DNA from 2 places in the Mycobacterium sp. NPDC051804 genome. Region 1 is predicted to be linked to the other one. Evidence: riboswitches for the same ligand, from Rfam matches in the RefSeq annotation. Region 1 holds a riboswitch; the other holds the start of a gene.
The links. A riboswitch is a leader RNA that binds a small molecule or an ion and turns the genes downstream of it on or off. The one in region 1 is predicted to bind guanidine.

Region 1 (10,065 bases):
CGTCCGGCCGGAACGCTCCGCGGCGGTTCGACGGCGCGGCGGCTCGTCAGCGTCGTCGGCCTTGTCTTTGGTGCCGAGACCGGCCAACAGCGCGGACACCTTGGCGCTCACCGCCGCTACCAGTCCGCCGCCCTCGCTCGTGTCGTTCTTGTCCGTCGCGGCGGGCACGCCCCGGCGTGCGGACATCCCGGTGTACCAGCGGGCCATCCCGATGAGCAGCACCACCGCGGAGGTGAAGAACATCAGCGGGAAGCGTTCGATCAGCGGGTAGGCGCAATTGATCAGTGTGTCTTTGAAATTCGACAGCTGACTGTCAGTGAACACGAAGTATGCGGCGGGTACGGCGCCGAACAACAGCAGCGGTGGCTGGATGACGGCGGTGAAGATGCCTGTCTGGCGCACCGCCAGCACCGCGAAGATGCAGCCGATCACGTACGTGCCGGCAAACACGGAGGTCAGTTCCTTGGCGCCCGAACCGGCGTCATAGGCGAATCCGACCGCCATCAGTGTCGCGGCGATGAGCACCGCGCCCCACCAGGGGACACCTGGGATATTGGGGTGCACAGAACGATGGTCGGCCGTAACGGCCGACCTCGCGCGCTGTGCTGACACACGTTGACCGTACCGGCTATTGGTTAGAGAGGCTGTCAGCGTGGTTCCGGCGAGCGCGTCACAGTCTCTTAGACTGTCGTCCCTGTGAGCCTCAATCTCGGAATCGTGGGACTGCCGAACGTCGGTAAGTCGACGCTGTTCAATGCGCTGACGCGGAACGACGTGCTGGCGGCGAACTACCCGTTCGCGACGATCGAGCCGAACGAGGGTGTCGTCCCGTTGCCCGATCCGCGGCTCACGGAGCTCGCGAAGATGTTTGACTCTGAAAAGATCGTCCATGCGCCGGTCACGTTCGTCGATATCGCCGGAATAGTCAAAGGCGCGTCCGAAGGCGCGGGTCTGGGCAACAAGTTCCTGGCCAACATTCGCGAGAGCGATGCGATCTGTCAGGTGGTCCGGGTTTTCACCGACGACGACGTCGCGCACGTCGATGGCCGTATCGACCCGAAGTCCGACATCGAGGTGATCGAGACCGAGTTGATCCTCGCCGACATGCAGACCCTGGAGCGTGCGCTGCCGCGCCTGGAGAAGGAAGCGCGGACGCACAAGGATCGTCGTCCGGTGTACGACGCGGCGGTGGCGGCGCAGGAGATCCTCAACGGCGGCACAACGTTGTTCGGTGCGCGCTTTGATTCGGCGGTGTTGCGAGAGCTGAATCTGCTGACGACCAAACCGTTTCTGTACGTGTTCAATGCCGACGAGGGTGTGCTCACCGACGACGCCCGGGTCGCGGCGTTGCGGGAGATGGTGGCGCCTGCGGACGCGGTGTTCCTCGACGCCAAGATCGAAGCGGAACTGCAGGAACTCGACGACGAGTCGGCCGCCGAGTTGTTGGAGTCGATCGGTCAGACCGAGCGTGGCTTGGATGCGTTGGCGCGGGCGGGTTTTCACACGCTTCGGCTGCAGACGTATCTGACCGCCGGCCCAAAAGAGGCGCGCGCGTGGACGATTCACCAGGGCGACACGGCGCCGAAGGCGGCTGGGGTGATCCACACCGATTTCGAGAAGGGCTTCATCAAGGCTGAGATCGTCTCGTATGACGACCTGATCGAGGCCGGGTCGATGGCTGCGGCGAAGGCTGCGGGCAAGGTCCGGATGGAGGGGAAGGACTACGTTATGGCCGACGGCGACGTGGTGGAGTTCCGCTTCAACGTCTGAAGTAAGCAGTAGCTCGTAGCAGGCAGGTGTGAACATGGCCAGGCTTTCGAAGTTCCGTTCTGACGACGCGCGTGCCGCCTACCTCCGCCTGTATGACGCGGCGCTTTCGGACAGCCCAATCCACATCACGGAATCGGACGTTGAGACATCGTTTGGAAGCACCCATGTGCTTCACGCGGGAGACCGGTCGAAGCCGTCCGTTGTGACGCTCCATGGGTCGTCGATCAGCTCCACGTCCTGGGTGCCGCTCCTTGGGGCTCTCACTGCCAGCCATAGCGTGACCATGATCGATGTGATTGACGAAGCAGGAAAGAGCATCGCTGCGAAGCCCACCAAGTCGATCACTGACATCGTGACTTGGCTCGATGAAACTATGCGTGCCCTGGATGTTCAGCGGTCGTCGTTTGTGGCCGCTTCGCGTGGCACGTGGATATCCGCCCACTACGCGACTGTGTTCCCCGAAAAGGTGGAGCGCTTGGCGCTGTTGTGTCCAGTTGGCATCGCGGGCGGAATGAGTCCGAGCTTCATGGTCCGAGGACTCGCGCCATTGGTTCTGCCACTCAAGGAAAGACATGTCTGGCGGGTGCTTGACACCATGGTGGTGCCTGAGAACCGCAAACTGTTGCGCCAACAGCCATGGATGCCGTCTATGCATCAATTCGTCTGCGGTGCAATAAATTTCAAGATGTCTTTCAGGAACGCTCAGCCTCGACCATGGCCATTACGAAGCGATTGCGATCTCTATCGACTCAAGACGATTCCTGTGTTGGCTGTCATCGGCAGAGACGAGTCGGCGCTCAACGGCCCGAAGTCCGCCGGCATGCTGCGCGAGTCGCTACCGAATGCACGGATCGAGGTCGTCGACGACGCGAACCACATGGTGATGGTGGACCAAGCCGCAGCTGTCCAGAAACTGCTCGTCGAGTTCCTCGGTGAGTGAACTGAGGGCTGACCTCTCGAGAGTTCCGACGGCGACGTGGTCGAGTTCCGCTTCAACCTTTGACCGATTCCGGCTCAACGTCTGATGATTGGTTCTCGAAGTACTGGACCAAGCAGAATTCGTGTCCTTCGGGATCGAGCATCACAAGGACCGCTCCCTCGTCGTGGTCGTTGCGGATGCCCGTCCACCGTCCGCCAACGGCCTCGACTTGGTCGCGGCCCGCTTCGACGTCGTCTACTTGCACGTCCAGATGAATGCGGACCTTGGTGACCTTCGGTTCGGGTACGCGCTGGAAGGTCAGTCGGGGAAACCGTCCCGAGCGCGAGCCCACCGTCGCCCAGTTCGGATCATCCCCATGCTCGCTTGAAGCTGGAATGCCTAGCAGTGCGGCCCAGAATGCCGACATCCGAATGGGATCGGCGCAATCGATCGTCACTCCAGACCAGCGGTTTGCCATCGTGCTTCTCTCCTCTGGATTTTTGCAACACTCCGGCAGATCCTTGCACCGCACCGGCAAAGATGGGATCCGGCGGCTATCGCCGACGTTTATCCGCGACGAAATGTGGTGGAGTTCCGCTTCAACATCTAGTGGTAAAGGCCGGCGGACACTGATCGACTGAGGCATCCGTCTGCTGACGAGTAGGGAAATACTGCGACGTCCTTGCAGCCTGCTTCTAAAATCAGCCGATGGACGAGTCGGGGGACAAACTCCAAGGGATCCCGCGTGTCGATCTGCAGAGTCGCGGGCAGTGGCGACGAAGACTGTGGTGGTGGCTGGGCGGTCCCATCGTCCTCAGTAAGGCTGCTATGACTCGCGTCTGGCCGAAGATCAACCGTTTCGAGGCGCCACTGATCAAGGCCACCGGCGGACGGTTGAAGCTGAGCGCCAATTTGCCGATGGTCGTGCTGACTTCGGTGGGTGCCCGTAGCGGCGAACACCGAGAGGTTCCGATTGCCTACTTCACTGACGGTGATGACGTGATACTCATTGCGTCGAACTACGGAGGCAGCCGGCATCCGGCGTGGTATCACAACCTGCGCGCTCACCCCGAATGTGAGTTGCACATCGGCCCTCGGGGCGGTTCGTTCCTCGCAACGGAAGCCGTCGGGGCCGACCGAGACCGCCTCTACGAGCTCGCCACTGACCGGCTCAGCAACGTTTTCGCGTTGCACGACAAGCGAAGTGGTGAAGCACGGACGATCCCGGTCATGCGGTTGACGCCTCGAGACGAAGCACGCTAGCGCTCGCGGTCTGACGCCGGATCACATTGTCATTCTGCGAGCCTCACTACGCACATATATCCACCGCGAAGCTCTCAGGCTGACACTGCGTACGCGGCAGACGTTTATCAGCGCGGATTTCCCGATGGTGACCAGCCTGACATTGCCACCTACCTCCCGTTGTGAGAACTTCGTAACAGAGCCTTAACAACTGGCTTCCGGACGATGGGCGCCGTACCCGGTGTGCGACAAGACGGCCCGAGGGAAGCGTCATGTCTTGGGTAATACTCGCAGTCTCCGGTGTCCTCGAAGCGGTGTGGGCAACAGCGTTGGGTAAGTCTGAAGGCTTCAGCAAGCTGCCGCCGAGCATCGTGTTCTTGGTCGCGATCGTCGCCAGCATGGCGGGGTTGGCGTACGCCATGCGGGACTTGCCGGCCGGGACCGCCTATGCCATATGGGTGGGAATCGGTGCGGTGCTCACCGTCGGTTACGCGATGGCCACCGGTGAGGACGCGGCATCACTGCTCAAAGCGGTGTACTTGGTGATGATCGTCGGGGGCGTGGTGGGGCTCAAGCTCGCCCATTGACGCCGCCCGAACGTTGACTCTGCGGTGAGGCCGCCGTGCCTCGGCGCGTCGCCGGCGTAGGCGCAGAGTCAACGGCGATGAGTTTGGCCGATCCGGTAAGTCGTCATCTCCAGACAGAGATCATCAACGGAAGGAACACAGTGAGCGACAACGCCGAAACCATCCGGACCACACGAATCCAGTCGATCTCGATCCAGGTGTCCGACCAGGACAGGGCAAAGCAGTACTACTGCGATGTCCTCGGCTTCGAACTGTTGACAGACCAGGTGTTGTGGCCGGGCGCCCGCCTCCTCGAAGTTGGCCTGCCCGGCTCGGATGTCACTCTGCTTCTCCTCAGTGATAACGGCGAGATTCCGATCGGCGTCCGGATGGGAGTGGCCGACGCCGATGCCGCCCACCGCGTCGTCAGGCGCCACGATCCATCGGTTCGCGAGGAAGTGCTCCGCCTGGACTTCGCGCCACCGATGTTCGAGTTCACCGATCCTGATGGCAACACGCTTGTCTACCTAGAGGATTCGCCATCTCAGAGTGACTGATGACCGCCCAATCGCACTGGCGACGCCACGGAGTTTCGTTTTCCACGTCGAGGACTGCTGCCAGATAAGCGCCCGTCCACCGTCGGGGTTTCGGCGTTGACGCAGCATGCGCCCATGAGTGTTTCAACCGGCTGCACTCGGGAATATTCAATGGCACCCGCCAAAGGGGCTCAAGGATGCTCAGCAAGAGCAAACTGCAAGAGTTGAAAGAGCTAGAAATGCTATCTAGTGCACATCGAAATTCAGCAAATAGGCGAGCGCAAGCGCTGATGTATTCGGAATGCAATCCCAGTCACAAATACATTCAGCAGTGCCCCGAATGCGGCCAGATTCACGAAACGCAGCATCGCGACGACGTGCATTGCATTCAATGCAAGTAGCGCCATTCCGCAGGATCGCCGGCGGCCTGAGCCTGCACTCCAGAGGCCATAAACAGCACCGTCAAATTGGAATCGATCCGATTTGTTTCATTCGCTGTGTGGATAATTGCAAATTCACAAATACGGCCTAGAATAGGCTTGCCTGCATAGATTTCTGTTGTCTTCGCGACACGCCAGGAGGACACTGAAAGCGGCCCGAGACGGACCGAATTATCCCTTAATCAAGGAGGCCGAAAATGGCCATTGTCTCGTTGGTGACGGTCCACCCAAACCCTGGCGCTGGCTGGGACGATGTGCAGAAGCAACTCAAGAAGGCGAACGACCTCTCGCGCAAGCACGGCGCCGAGAACGTCACGACGCTGGTGACGATGCTCGGAGGAGACGCGACGAACACCATCGCCATCCTCTCCAGCGCCGCGGACTGGGCGAAGTTCGGCCAGCTCCAAGAGGCCCTCATGGGCGATCCAGAGATGCAGGCCCTCATGGTCGAGAGCTCGCAGATCGCCACCTGGCAGACGTACGTTAGCCAAACCATCCCCGACCTCTGACACCCGACGTCGCTGCTTAGCGGTGCTACAGTCGTTGCGTGGCAGGCGATTTCGAGCTGACCGCCGACGAGCTGCGTGAGGTGGCCCGCTACGTCGCAGAGGCCGCCAACGACGTGCTCCCGCACTTTGAGCGCGTCATGCCCGACGATGATCGTCCGCGCGCAGCCATCGAGGCGGCGTGGACGTTCATCAACGGTGCGCCGAGGGCACGGCTTCAGCGCGTGACCGCGATGGACGCGCATCGTTGCGCGAGTGCCGCTCCCACCGAGATCGCCCGCTTGGCCGCACAGGCTGCCGGAGACGCAGCCGCCGCTGCCTACCTGCACCCGATCGCGCGGGAGCACCAAGTCGGGCACATCCTTCGCGCCGCGGCGAACGCTGCTCGCATCGCCGAGATCGAGGCCGGCGACGATCCTGACGTGGGTGTCGCGTTCATCGAACGGGCCCGCGTCCGGGCGACGCCGACCCTGATCGACGTGCTGCGCAGATACCCCATCGCACGTACCGGCAAGAGCCGCGCGGCACAGCTCATGTCGGCGCTGGACGCGTCACTGCGCGTGCGAGGATGCCGACCATGACCATTGTTCTGGTGCACGGCAATCCGGAGACCGACGCGCTCTGGGGTCCACTCGTGGACGCCCTCGGGCGTGACGACGTCGTGCGGCTGTCACCACCAGGGTTCGGTGTCCCGCTGCCCGATGGGTTCTCGGCGACCTACCTCGCCTACCGCGACTGGCTCGAAGACGAGCTCGAAAAGTTCGACGGGCCGATCGACCTCGTCGGGCACGACTTCGGCGGCATCCACGTGGTCAACGCGATGATGCACCGCCCTGAGCTCGTCCGCAGCTGGGTCAGCGACGTCCTCGGGATCTTTGACACCGACTACATGTGGCATGACTTGGCACAGGTGTGGCAGACACCCGGCGAGGGTGAGGAGATGGTCGCCACCTTCCTCGGTGGTACTGCCGAGGAACGCGCCGCCGCCTACGCCCTCGGCGGCATGCCGATTGACGTCGGCACCGAGATCGCGGCGGGCCAGGATCCGGACCTGGGCCGGGCCATCCTGCTGCTCTATCGCTCGGCGGCGCAGCCGGCGATGGCGCACGCCGGTCGGGACCTGGAGAACGCGGCGGCTCGGCCGGGACTGTCCATGCTGGCCACGGAGGACACCTACGTTGGGTCCGTCGAGATACGCCGCCGCGCCGCCGATCGGGCCGGCGCACGGACCGAGACCCTCGAGGGGCTGGGGCATTGGTGGATGGTCGAGGATCCCGCCAGAAGCGCGAAGATCCTCAACCAATTCTGGGATGGACTCGACTAGTCAGAAGTCGCGCGGTTCCATCAGGGAGATGCCGAGGATCGCGGCGAGCAATCCGAAGATGGTGATCGCGGACAGCAGATCGCCCCATTGGAAGGGGTAGAGCTCACCGTCGATCGACAACACCAGCACCGTTTCGATCACGCCGAACAATACGAAGAAAGCAACCAAGGTGCTACGAGAAACCTTGCGGTGCAATGCGGTACGCCGCAGTTCGATGATGAGCGTGAGCAGGAGCAACGGCAGGATTTGCGCGAGCGCGGAAGCCGTCGGGCCATCCATCACCACGATTGTCATGCGCTTGCTCCGCCCGTTGCTTGCCGACGCTATCAAGCCAGACGGCTTCACCCAGCGATCGCCCGCGGCGTGTTCGAACCCCGGCTATCGTGACCATCGTGACCATGGTTCCAAGCCGTAAGGCCCGGTTGGCCCACGCCGCCAAGCATGCTGATCTGTGGAATGCCGGCAAGAAGGATGAATGGGTCGCGTCGTGGCGCACGATCTGCCCGGGCGAGGTTCGCATGTTCGACCCGGTGGGGACCGAGGAGAAGCACGGCTTCGCCGCCGCGACATCGGACGCCTACGACATGTTCCAGTCGATCCTCAAGATAAAGATGCTCACCGTTCAGGTCAACGGCAATGAGATGGCCTGGGTCTGCGAGAACCATTTCGGCACCGAGCCGAACATTCAAATGGCCTACAGCATCGAGACATTCGCGTGGGACGACGAGGGCAACCTGCTGATCAAGACCTACTATCCGATGCCGGAATCAATTGACGCCGAGAGCGATCCTTATGCCCACCTGCTGGAGGGACAGCAGTAGCCCAGTCGGGTCGCGTCCACCGGTGCAGTAGCCAGGCTGCTGGAATCGTCATCGCCAGGGTGACCACGAAGACGACGGGCCACGATCCGGTGAAGACCGGCCAGCGCAATACCGACGCCATCACGATCTCCATTGCGATCACGTGCAGCAAGAACACCTCGTAAGAGATCTCCCCAAGCCACACGACCGGAGCTGCCTGCAGCAGTCGTTCGAACCCATGGCCCTCACTGAGCACCAACGCCGCGACGGCGGCGCATGCGACGGCTGCATAGAGGGCGACCTTCACCAGGATCTGCCACAGTGCGGCCTGACCAGTGGTGACATCGCCTGCGATCGGCGTGGACACGAGGAGATAACTGACCACCGCGACCGCACCCATGATGAGCGCCTGCACGCGCGCTCCGACTACCTGAAGCACCGCCAGTGCCATTCCGCCGACGAAGTAGATCAGATGCGCCGGCAGCCACATGCCCGCCGAGCTGGGTAGCCAGTCGGTCCCGTGCTGCAGCCAGAGCCACGCCGGTGTGACGGCGGCCAGGCAACCCAGCCCCGCTAGCAGCAGTCCCGGCCGCCAGACTCCCTTGCAGACGACTATAAGTAGGAGCCCAGCGAGTAGCGGCAGCACCGCGTAGAAGGCGAATTCGGCTGCCAGACTCCAGGTCTGGGTCAAGCCCTGATGCATGACGTAGAAGTACACCGGTTCGTAGATCTGCGTCAGGGTGAGATGCTCGAGCAGCCCCTTCCAGGTGTGTCCGGGATTGGGCCCGGCATCACGGAAGTGGTAGAGCACATACGCGATCAGCACCACGACGAGATACGCCGGCACGATGCGTCGCAGGCGGTGAATTGCGTAACGGCGCAACGACGGTGGCGGAGTTGCAGCCGCGGTCGCCCTTACCCACGGGCGGAACAGCAGGAAACCCGAAAGGACGAAGAAGATCGGGACACCGATCTCGAGACGCGCGTAGAGCGCGCCCAGATAGCCATCGGCCAATTTGCCGGTGCCGTACGCCGCGTGGGTACCGACGATCAGCAACGCGGCCACCGCGCGAAGACCGGTGAGTGACACCGTGCGATCCCCGGTGCGGGACAGGAAAAGTCGTCGACTCTCCATAGGTATCTCTCAGTTCACTCTCAGATGACGACGGCAGGCTGGTCAAATCAACTGTGCATTTTGAAGATTCAGGAGCGAGAAAGACGTCATGACCAACAACCCGCCGCGCGCCCCGCGACATCCGCACCGTCCGTCCTACGCGGATCATGCTATGGGACAAGGGCACCCGTCTGGCGTCACAACCGGTACGCACCGGTCTCCTTACGACTGGCGCTATGCTGGTCAGGCCGTTATCACGCAGCCTTATGATCCGTATCACACTGCGCGTGAGGAGATTACGGGCCCCATCCGCGTCCAGCGGAATAAGCGCTCGCACGGTCGCGCCAAGGTGATCGGCGGTGCGCTCGCTGTCGCCATGGTGAGCGGCGGGATCGGAGCCGCAGTCGTCGCGAGTCAGTCCGAGCCCGCGACCGTCTCGCACACGGCTACTGCGCCAGAGCCGACGAGCAGGCCTGCGGCGAACGTGCCCGCCGGCTCCGTGGAGGAAGTTGCTGCCAAGGTGACGCCCAGTGTGGTCAAACTGCAGATCGACACGGGCAACTCGAGTGGCGAGGGTTCCGGCATCGTCCTCACCTCGGACGGGCTTATCCTGACCAACAATCATGTGGTCGCCGAGGCCGCCGCTGCCTCGGGCTATGGCGGTGGTCGCGGCATTCGTGCCACTGTGTCGTTCTCCGACGGTCAGACCGTCCCGTTCGAGGTGGTCGGAACCGACCCGTCCGGCGATATCGCCGTCGTTCGCGCCCAAGGGGTTTCGGGCCTCACGCCGATAACGATCGGCTCGTCGGCCGATGTGCAGGTCGGCCAGAACGTCGTCGCCATCGGTT
Region 2 (10,065 bases), on a different contig from region 1:
GAACATCGTCGGGGTCATGACGAACAGCACGATCCGGACGACGAATCCGACGCCGATCGCGGCGACGGCGGCCGTGGTGGTTCCTCGCCGCCACACCAACCCGAGGATGAACGGCACGGTCAGGCAGGCCAGCATCAGGTCGAAGGCGAGCGTCAACAAGATCCCGGTCTGCTGCACGTAGATCGCGAACAGGATCGAGAACAGCGTCATCGGCACCATCGCGATGCGCGTGGCCTTCAGCAGCGGATCCTTTTTGCCCGGCTCGTGCACCCGGCGGACGCCGCCGAGGTTACGCACGCACACATTGGAGATGGCCAGGATCGCGCCGTTCGCGGTGGACATCGACGCGCCGACCAGCCCGCACAGCACCAGCACCGTCAGCCCGACCGGGGCGTACTGGTCCAGCAGGACGAACAGCACCGGACCGTCGAGTTCCGCGGGCATGAACGAATGTGCCGCCAGCACAACCAATCCGAACGGGATGCAGATGGCGACGGTTCCCGCTGCAGCGGTGAAACAGGCCTTGCGTGCGGCCTCGGGTGACTTCGCGGAGAACACGCGGGCCATGAAGTCGATCGCGACGATGTCACCGATGCCCAGGGCGATCAGCGTCGCCCAGTTGATGACTGCGCCCTGCGCGGGGTCCGACAGCTGACCGAGCGCCAAAGGCCCTGTGCCCTCGGCGATATCGAGACTGTGCGTCGTGGTCATCCACACGAACAACCCGATCGCGCCGATCAGGATCAGTGCCATCTGGATGATCGCGGTGTAGGCGTCGGCGATCAGGCCTCCGGTTCCTGTGTAGGCCACTGCGATTGCCGCGATCAGGACCACACCCAGCCAGTAGGGCATGCCGAGGAAGTAGTTGAACAAGAAGCCGCCCGCGACGAGGTTGCCGGCCACGAGCATGCAGAACGCGACGGCCAGGAGCACGGAGGCGCCGACCTCGACCGAGCGCCCGAACCGGAGACGGTAGTAGTCGGGAAACGACGTCAGACCCATCCGGTTCATCGGTTTGGCGAAGAAGATGCCGGTGATCGTCAGGCAGAGCGCCAACCCCAGGGGCAGCGCCGCACCGGCCCAGAAGCCGAACTCGAAGGCGAGGTCGGTGTTGCCGAGGGTCGCGTTGGTGTCGACGGCCGCGCCCATGAGTGCGCCGCCGACGAGCCAGAAGGGCAACATCCGACCGCCGACAAGGAAATTCGAGCTGTCGCCCTCGATGCGTTTGGACACATAGAAGCCGACGGCCACGACAACGGCGATGCTGATCGCCACGCCGAGAAGAATCATGAGGGGGACCTCCCATGGGTCGTGCGGAAGCGGAGCCTCCGACGAGGGATAAGGCCTCCCGGGCTTTTGTCCCGCCGTGGAACGACCCGACATCGCTGCCCGGTCGCCTGCGTCTCTCGGACCAGACCCGCGAACGGCGGAACCCTAGACGCGCCCCACAACTCTCTGTGAGTCCACGTCAGAAAAGACCCCGCTCGTTACGGCCGATCGCGATCGGTGTTAACGATGCGTTTCCTTCAGCGCTGGACAGGGATAGCGCCACGTGCCAACAATGACGGCAGGCGCCGTGCGAACTGCGCCCCGGACGAGGTGCGTCGTACCCGGTCAGCGACAAGACGACGCTTGAGGAGTTCTCATGTCCGATGGCGACGAATTCACCCGCGATCCGTCCCTGCCGAACGCCGAAGGGGCGTGGGCACAGCAAGTAGAGGCCAATCTCGGCGATCGCCGGTTGCGTGAGGAGATCGATCGCGGCCTGAGCTACGGCCTGGAGGCCGCCCCCACCATCAACGACCGGACGATCTCCACGTTCGTCCGCGGGGAGAAGCCGCACTTCGCCGGCGAGCGCGGCACGTTCCTCAAGTGCCCGTTCATCGAGGACGTCAACGAGGTCGACGACGCCGAGGTCGCGATCTTCGGCGTGCCCCTCGACGCCGGTGCCACCTACCGGCCTGGCACCCGGTTCGGTCCGCAAGGAATTCGCCGCTCCACCAACCTGTTCGGCACATACAACTACGAGTCCGGAGTCGATCTGCGCGAGCAGCTGAACATGGTCGACATCGGCGACGTGTTCACCATTCCGGGCAACTTGGAGAAGTCGTTCGATCAGATCAGTCAGGCGATGGCGCACGTCGCGCAGAAGGGCGTCATGCCCATCGTGCTCGGGGGCGACCACTCGATCGGCTTCCCGACGATCCGCGGTCTGGCGCCGTACATGGACGGCAACATCGGCATCATCCACTTCGACCGCCATGTCGACACTCAGGAGACCGACCTCGACGAACGGATGCACACCACCCCTTGGTTCCATGCCACCAACATCAAGAACGCGCCCGCGACAAACCTCGTGCAGATCGGTATCGGCGGCTGGCAGAGCCCGCGCGAGGGCGTGAAGGTTGGTCGTGCACGCAAGTCGACGGTCATCACGGTCGGCGATGTGGAACGCGTCGGCGTCGAGAAGATCGCCGAGATGGCGCTCGAAATCGCGTGGAAGGGCGCCAAAGCGGTTTATTTGTCTTTCGACATCGACGTGATCGACGCGGGATTCGTACCTGGCACCGGCTGGCCCGAACCGGGAGGACTGCTGCCGCGGGAAGCGCTGAACCTGGTCAAGATGGTCTCGGAGCCCGGGCTGGCCGGTATCGAGGTCGTCGAATGCTCACCGCCGTACGACTGGGCGGAGCAGACGGCGCTGATGAGCTCGCGGGTGATCCTGGACAGCCTTGCCGCGCAGGTGCGCTCGGGAAAGCTCGGCAAGAAGTCGGCTGCGCTGCCCCGTCCGGCGTGGGGGCCGTAACGGGTCTCAGTGCTGCGGACGACGATTGAGTGACCGGGCAGCCATGATGAGCCCGAAGACGATGATCGAGCCGACGATGCCCACACCGACGCGTACGGGTGTGGCCTCCATGTCGGGCAGCACCGGTGCGGCATTGAGCGCTTGGGCGTTGGCGGCCGTCTCCGGCTTCGGCGCGAGCAGCGACGGGTCGGGCTCGATCAGCGTGCCGACCTTGGTGCCCGGCGCCGTCGCAAAGCCGTAGTCCAGCAGATGCGCCGCCTGCTCCCAGGGGGCGATCGGCTGGCGGGTCCCGCGCAACAGCACCGCCACCAGTCGGCGGCCGTCGCGGTTGGCCGCGCCGACGAACGTCTGGCCCGCGTCGTCGGTGAACCCGGTCTTGCCGCCGAGGGCACCGGGGTAGTTGGCGAGCAGCTTGTTGTCGTTCTCGATGGGATAGCCGACATCACCGCGGCCGGGGAAGTCGAAGCTGCGGGTACTGACGATGTCGCTGAAAATCGGGTTCTGCCAGGCATATCGGTAGAACAAGCCGATGTCGTAGGCCGATGTGCTCATGCCAGGACCGTCGAGTCCCGACGGTGTCGCGACCCGGGTGTCGTGTCCGCCGAGCTTGTCCGCGAGCACGTTGAGCTTGCCGATGGTGGTTTCCATCCCGCCCATCTGAGCCGCCAGCGCGTGCGCCGCGTCGTTGCCCGAGTACATCAGCAGACCGTGCAGCAGGTCGTTGATGGAGTAGTGGCCGTTCTCGCCGACTCCGACCTTGGTACCCTCCTGCGCCGAATCTTCGGCGGTGCCCGGGACGACCCTGTGGATCGGCAGGTCTTTGATGGCCTGCATCGCGACGAGGACCTTGATGATGCTCGCGGGCCGGTGCCTGCCGTGCGGGTCCTTGGCGGCGATCACGTCTCCGGTGTCCAGATCGGCGACCAGCCACGCCTCGGCGGAGACATCGTTGGGCAGCGGCGGGGTGCCGGGCGCGGTGATGACGCCGCAGCCCGAGAGCGCATCGCCGCCCATCGGCTTGGCCGGGACGGGCAGCGGACCGGGAGCGGCCTGGCCCGGTTTGGGCACCTCGGAGGCGTCGACGGCCGGTGGTGTCGATTGCTTGTACGGGCACGCGTTGGTATCCGGCGCCGCGTCCGGTTGGGCCGCGGCCACCGCGGGAGAAGTCAACAGAAACAGGGCCGCCACCAGGGCAGCAGCGCGCTTGGACGAGGTTCGTACATTCGCCATGGTGTGCGCAGATTAGGCGTTTTAGACAGGGTTTGCCGGGAGGCGCGCTGTGACTAGTGTGATTGGAGTTTCAAATGTGACTTGCTGGGGTATGGGTCTGCAGCCCTTCAGCGCAGCGCCGTCGCCGCCAGATCCACGTGCGCCACGGCCGCCGAGCCGATCGAGCCCAGCCACAGTCTGTCGCCCACTTCGACCAGACCGGTCACCAAACCGAAATCGGGATGCTCGGTGCGCACACCGGCGACCGGCTTGCCACTGTCCGGGTCGAACGCCACCGCCCACACGATCGGCTTGATCTTGGGCTGCGTCCGGTCGGGCAGTCGCCACAGCAGCTTGCGCAACCACGGCGGGCTCTTGGGCAACAGCTCCGCGATGGCGTTGGTGGCCGACACCATCGCGCACCAGATCCGTCCGTCGGCACCCGTCGACAAGTTGTCCGGGCTGCCCGGCAGGTTGACCGCGAGCGGCGTCACCGTGCCGGCCTTGTTGCCGGTGAGCCAGTACTTCGACAACCGCCGTGCCTGGGTCTCGGCGAACACCAGGGCCGACCCGTCGGCCGTCGGCGTGATGCCGTTGGCGAAGTACAACCCCGCGACCACGGTGAGCACCGTCCCGTCAGGATCGCGACGGAACACGCTGCCGCGATTGCGGGCCTCGAAGATCGGTCCGAGGAAGTGCTCGTAGGTGAACGCGCTGGTCGATTCGGTGAAATAAATTGTGCCGTCGGCTAATTCGGTGACGTTCGAGCAGAATTGCAGAGCCCGTCCGTCAACCTCAGCCACCAGCGTCTCGACAGCGCCGCTGGCCGGGTCGAGCGCGAGCAGACCGCCGGGACTGCTGCAGACCAGCAGCCGGCCGTCCCGCGCGACGTGCAGACCCAGCGGCCGGTTGTCGATCTGCGCGACCACCGCGGGTGCGCCCCCGTCAGGTGGGATGCGGATGATCTTCCCGTCGATCAGCCCGGCCCAGATCTGGCCGTCATTGTCGACGACAACATCCTCGGGCGCATCGCCGGGCACGGCGACGACCGTCAGCTCCGCGGAAGGAAAGTCCGGCAGCGGGTCGACCGGTGGCGGAGTCCAGCGGACGGGGTCGATCGGCGGCTTGGGCTGTTTGGCAGGCACCTTTCAAGTTTCGCCGAAGCTGAATTGCGGCAGGTCGTTACGCGAACTTTCACTGTCGCCGGGTTTGTCAGTAGGACATGCCGGGAAACCCGACCAGTCATCCAGCGAAAGGACAAGATGTCTGACGTCACTGCTGCAATCGAGGCGACATTGTCCGGGTTAGCGGGCGGTATCAGCCCCCTTCGGGCCGGATTGTTCGCCCGCCCAGGCCCGACTTTTCGCGCCACGTTGACGATCGATGCGCAACCGCACGCCCCCGGCGTTTCGCGGGTATTCCACACCGGGACGCCGGCCGAGGCGGTGATCCGATTCGCCGCGGCGGAGGAGCTCGCGAACGACCGTCGTTCACTGGTACGGACGGCCTGCATCAAGTTGCCCGATTACCACGGACCCCAACGCGATCAGGATTTTCTGCTCGCGTCGTCGGCTGACGGCATCCCGTTTCACCACGCCGTACTTCCTGCGGCCGGCCCGGGGGATCGCCTCTACTCGTCGCTGTGGCTGTACCTGGCCGGTGTGGAGCCGGTGATTTTCGGCCTGCGATCCGACAAGTTGTCGAATGAAGACGAGGTGACCCCCGGTGACCGGTTCTCGTTCCTGACCGCCGGCATGCTCAGTCGGTTCGCCGTTGCGGGCGTGCTGGATATCGGCGACGAATTCAGCGACGCCACAGTGCAGTTCGCGGCCCGCAATAGCGGGGGCGGCTTGCGTCCGTTACCGCCCGCTCTGTTCTACCGCAGCTGACCGGCTCCTTAGAGCCTCCGGCTGGCTTCGTCGAGGACGCCGTGCAGGATCTGGTAGATCGCGTCGAATTCCTTCTGACCGCTGATCAGCGGTGGCGCCAGCTGAACGACCGGGTCGCCGCGGTCATCGGCGCGGCAGTACAGGCCCGCCTCGAAGAGGGCGGGGGTCAGGAAGCCGCGCAGCAGCCGCTCGCTCTCCTCGTCGTTGAACGTTTCCTTGGTGGTCTTGTCCTTGACTAGTTCGATGCCATAGAAGAACCCCTCGCCGCGGACGTCGCCGACGATCGGAAGGTCGTAGAGCTGCTCGAGCGTCGCACGGAAGGCCGGCGCCATCTCCTTGACGTGGGCGTTGAGACCCTCGCGCTCGAAGATGTCCAGGTTGGCCAGCGCCACCGCGGACGACACCGCATGGCCGCCGAACGTGTAACCGTGCGCGAATGTCGTCTTGCCGTCGTTGAACGGTTCGAACAGTCGGTCAGAGGCGATCATCGCGCCAATCGGCGAGTAGCCCGACGTCAAACCCTTTGCGCAGGTGATGATGTCGGGTACGTACCCGAAGTCGTCGCAGGCGAACATCGAACCGATTCGGCCGTAGGCACAGATCACTTCGTCGGACACCAACAGCACGTCGTACTCGTCGCAGATCTCGCGGACGCGCTCGAAATACCCCGGAGGTGGCGGGAAGCAGCCGCCAGCGTTCTGCACCGGTTCCAGGAAGACCGCGCACACGGTGTCAGGACCCTCGAACTCGATCGCCTCGGCGATGCGGTCGGCGCAGTACTGACCGAACGCCTTCGAGTCGTTCTCGTAGAGCGCGGGCGCGCGGTAGAAGTTGGTGTTGGGGACACGGAAACCGCCCGGGGTGAGCGGCTCGAATTGCTGCTTGAAATCGGGCAGGCCGGTGATCGCCAAGGCACCCTGCGGGGTGCCGTGATAGGCGATGGCACGCGAAATCACCTTGTGCTTACCGGGTTTGCCGGTCAGTTTGTAGTAGTTCTTGGCCAGCTTCCACGCCGACTCGACGGCCTCGCCGCCGCCGGTTGTGAAGAACACGCGGTTCAGATCGCCCGGTGCGTACCCCGCGATCCGTTCGGACAGCTCGATCGCCGTCGGCGTCGCATAGGACCACAGCGGGAAGAACGCCAGCGTCTCGGCCTGCTTTGCCGCGGCCTCCGCCAGTTCCTTGCGGCCGTGGCCGACCTGTACGACGAACAGGCCCGACAGGCCGTCGATGTAGCTCTTGCCCTTGCTGTCCCAGATGTGGACACCTTCGCCGCGGGTGATGATCGGCGGCGTGATGCCGGCGCCGTGGCGCGCGAAGTGTCCCCACAGGTGGCGATTCGCGGTGGCGCCCAGCTCGGCGGTGTCCGGGCTGATATCGGTTGCAGTCATCTTGTACCCCAATTGTATTGCTGCTTAACGAGTTTCAGGTAAACAAGTGTCTCGGTTGATATCACTCCCGGAAGTGCGCGGATCTGGGTGTTGAGCAGGTCGAGAAGGTCATCGTCGTCCGCGCAGACGACTTCGACGATGGCGTCGAACGAACCCGCCGTCAGGACCACGTAGTCGACGGACTCGATGGTGGCCAGCTTCTCGGCCACCTTGGTGGTGTCCCCGGTGCACTTGATGCCGATCATGGCCTGGCGCGCGAAGCCCAGTTGCATCGGATCGGTGACGGCGACGATCTGCATGACTCCCGCGTCGACCATGCGCTGGACGCGCTGGCGTACCGCGGCCTCGGAGAGGCCGACAGCCTTGCCGATGCCGGCATAGGAGCGTCTGCCGTCCTGCTGCAGCTTCTCGATGATCTGTTTGGACAAGTCATCGAGCTGAAACGCCGCGCCAGGTCTGGACTGGTTGACGCGGAACGACACGGGCCCGATACCCGGGGTAGCCATGCATGAGATTGTGCACGGAATCCGTCGTGGCAAGCAACTATGACCATGAAATCACGCGTTTCGGTGGCTTGGCGCTGCAGGAATGCGTAGCTTGGCCGGTCGAAGTCGGTTAGCGTTGGACGATGACTGTGTCTTCTCCCGCGACCGTGCCCACTAAGTTGGCAGGCAGCTGGATCGACGGGGCTCCCGTGGTCACCGGCGGCGGCGTACACCAGGTGATCAATCCCGCCGACGGATCGACCGTGGCGGAGATGGCGCTTGCGACTCCCGGCGACGTCGACCGGGCGGTGGCCTCGGCCCGCGCCGCGCTTCGGCAGTGGGCCACCGCGACACCGGTGGACCGTGCCGGCGTCCTCGCCAAGCTCGGCGCCCTCGTCGCGGAGAACGCGGAGGCGATCGTCGCCGAGGAAGTCAGCCAGACCGGAAAGCCGGTGCGACTGGCGACGGAGTTCGACGTGCCCGGCAGCATCGACAACATCGACTTCTTCGCGGGCGCCGCCAGACACCTCGAGGGCAAGGCCACCGCGGAGTACTCCGCCGACCACACGTCGAGCATCCGACGCGAGGCGGTAGGGGTGGTAGCTACGATCACGCCGTGGAACTACCCGCTGCAGATGGCGGTGTGGAAGGTGTTGCCCGCATTGGCAGCCGGATGCAGCGTGGTCATCAAACCCGCCGAGCTCACGCCGCTCACGACGCTGACGCTCGCGCGGTTGGCCACCGAGGCGGGCCTGCCCGACGGGGTCTTCAACGTGGTGACCGGAGCCGGGGGAGACGTCGGCACCGCCCTCGCCGGACACACCGACGTCGACGTGGTCACCTTCACGGGCTCAACCCCGGTGGGACGCAAGGTGATGGCCGCGGCTGCCGTGCACGGCCACCGCACACAGCTGGAGTTGGGCGGCAAGGCGCCCTTCGTGGTGTTCGACGACGCCGACCTGGACGCCGCCATTCAGGGCGCCGTCGCGGGGGCGCTCATCAACACCGGACAGGACTGTACGGCCGCGACCCGCGCGATCGTGGCTCGAGAGCTCTACGACGACTTCGTCGCCGGTGTCGGCGAGGTGATGAGCAGCATCGTCGTCGGTGACCCGCAGGACCCCGAAACCGATCTGGGCCCGCTGATCTCGATGGCGCATCGCGCGAAGGTGGCCGGAATGGTCGAGCGCGCACCCGGCCAGGGTGGCCGCGTCGTCACCGGAGGCGTGGCACCCGAGCTGCCGGGATCGTTCTACCGTCCGACGTTGATCGCCGACGTCGACGAGCAGTCCGAGGTGTATCGCGACGAGATCTTCGGCCCGGTCCTGACGGTGCGGTCGTTCACTGATGACGACGACGCGCTACGCCAGGCCAACGACACGAAATACGGCCTGGCCGCATCGGCGTGGACGCGCGACGTGTACCGCGCTCAGCGGGCGTCACGGGAAATCAACGCGGGGTGCGTGTGGATCAACGACCACATCCCGATCATCAGCGAGATGCCACACGGCGGGTTTGCCGCCTCCGGGTTCGGCAAGGACATGAGTCAGTACTCGCTCGAGGAATACCTCACGATCAAGCACGTGATGAGCGATATCACCGGTGTGGCCGAAAAGGACTGGCACCGGACGATATTCACGAAGCGCCAGCGGAGCTGAATCATCTGACCTGGCACGAAGCGGTAATCCACGTCACAATTGGGTACCCACCCTCTGTCCTGCGACGGAGGTGTGCCATGAGTGCAACGACAGCGCATTCGACCGGCCCGGAACTGAAGAAGGCTCTCAGTCAGCGGCAGCTGCGAATGATCGCCATCGGCGGTGTGATCGGCGCCGGCCTCTTCGTCGGCTCCGGCGTGGTGATGTCTGATACCGGGCCCGGCGTCTTCCTGACCTATGCGCTGTCCGGTGTGCTGATCATCATGGTCATGCGGATGCTGGCCGAAATGGCAGTGGCCAGACCGTCGACGGGATCGTTCGCCGACTACTCCCGCGATGCGCTCGGTCAGTGGGCAGGCTTCTCGGTCGGCTGGCTCTACTGGTACTTCTGGGTGATCGTCGTCGGTTTCGAGGCGATCGCGGGTGCGAAGATCGTGCAGTTCTGGATCGACGTCCCATTGTGGTTGTGCGCCTTGATCTTCATGGTGCTGATGACCGCGACCAACCTCTTCTCCGTCAAGTCCTACGGCGAGTTCGAGTTCTGGTTCGCGGGCATCAAGGTCGCCGCCATCCTGGCCTTCATCGCCGTCGGCGCGTGCTTCGTGCTCGGGCTGTGGCCGGGCCGAT

Region 2: linked by a shared signal. The riboswitch ahead of ACIA48_RS18585 (agmatinase family protein) and the one ahead of ACIA48_RS24440 (DMT family transporter) in region 1 are both predicted to bind guanidine.

What each region holds. Positions count from the first base shown of each region.
Region 1 covers NZ_JBITCD010000006.1:322,222-332,286, forward strand. Annotated here, with positions in the region: gene ACIA48_RS24415 (DUF6542 domain-containing protein) at 1-612, opposite strand, end outside; gene ychF (redox-regulated ATPase YchF) at 697-1,770, shown strand; gene ACIA48_RS24425 (alpha/beta fold hydrolase) at 1,805-2,710, shown strand; gene ACIA48_RS24430 (VOC family protein) at 2,763-3,167, opposite strand; gene ACIA48_RS24435 (nitroreductase/quinone reductase family protein) at 3,398-3,952, shown strand; guanidine-III (ykkC-III) riboswitch at 4,128-4,194, shown strand; gene ACIA48_RS24440 (DMT family transporter) at 4,204-4,518, shown strand; gene ACIA48_RS24445 (VOC family protein) at 4,659-5,054, shown strand; gene ACIA48_RS24450 (hypothetical protein) at 5,671-5,982, shown strand; gene ACIA48_RS24455 (putative immunity protein) at 6,021-6,560, shown strand; gene ACIA48_RS24460 (alpha/beta fold hydrolase) at 6,557-7,303, shown strand; gene ACIA48_RS24465 (hypothetical protein) at 7,304-7,597, opposite strand; gene ACIA48_RS24470 (hypothetical protein) at 7,696-8,124, shown strand; gene ACIA48_RS24475 (acyltransferase family protein) at 8,045-9,238, opposite strand; gene ACIA48_RS24480 (S1C family serine protease) at 9,327-10,065, shown strand, end outside.
Region 2 covers NZ_JBITCD010000004.1:648,940-659,004, forward strand. Annotated here, with positions in the region: gene ACIA48_RS18580 (sodium:solute symporter family protein) at 1-1,290, opposite strand, end outside; guanidine-I (ykkC/yxkD leader) riboswitch at 1,344-1,449, opposite strand; guanidine-III (ykkC-III) riboswitch at 1,568-1,635, shown strand; gene ACIA48_RS18585 (agmatinase family protein) at 1,646-2,806, shown strand; gene ACIA48_RS18590 (D-alanyl-D-alanine carboxypeptidase family protein) at 2,813-4,036, opposite strand; gene ACIA48_RS18595 (SMP-30/gluconolactonase/LRE family protein) at 4,144-5,160, opposite strand; gene ACIA48_RS18600 (hypothetical protein) at 5,278-5,904, shown strand; gene ACIA48_RS18605 (aspartate aminotransferase family protein) at 5,913-7,295, opposite strand; gene ACIA48_RS18610 (Lrp/AsnC family transcriptional regulator) at 7,292-7,801, opposite strand; gene ACIA48_RS18615 (gamma-aminobutyraldehyde dehydrogenase) at 7,924-9,438, shown strand; partial or broken gene ACIA48_RS18620 (amino acid permease) at 9,516-10,065, shown strand, end outside.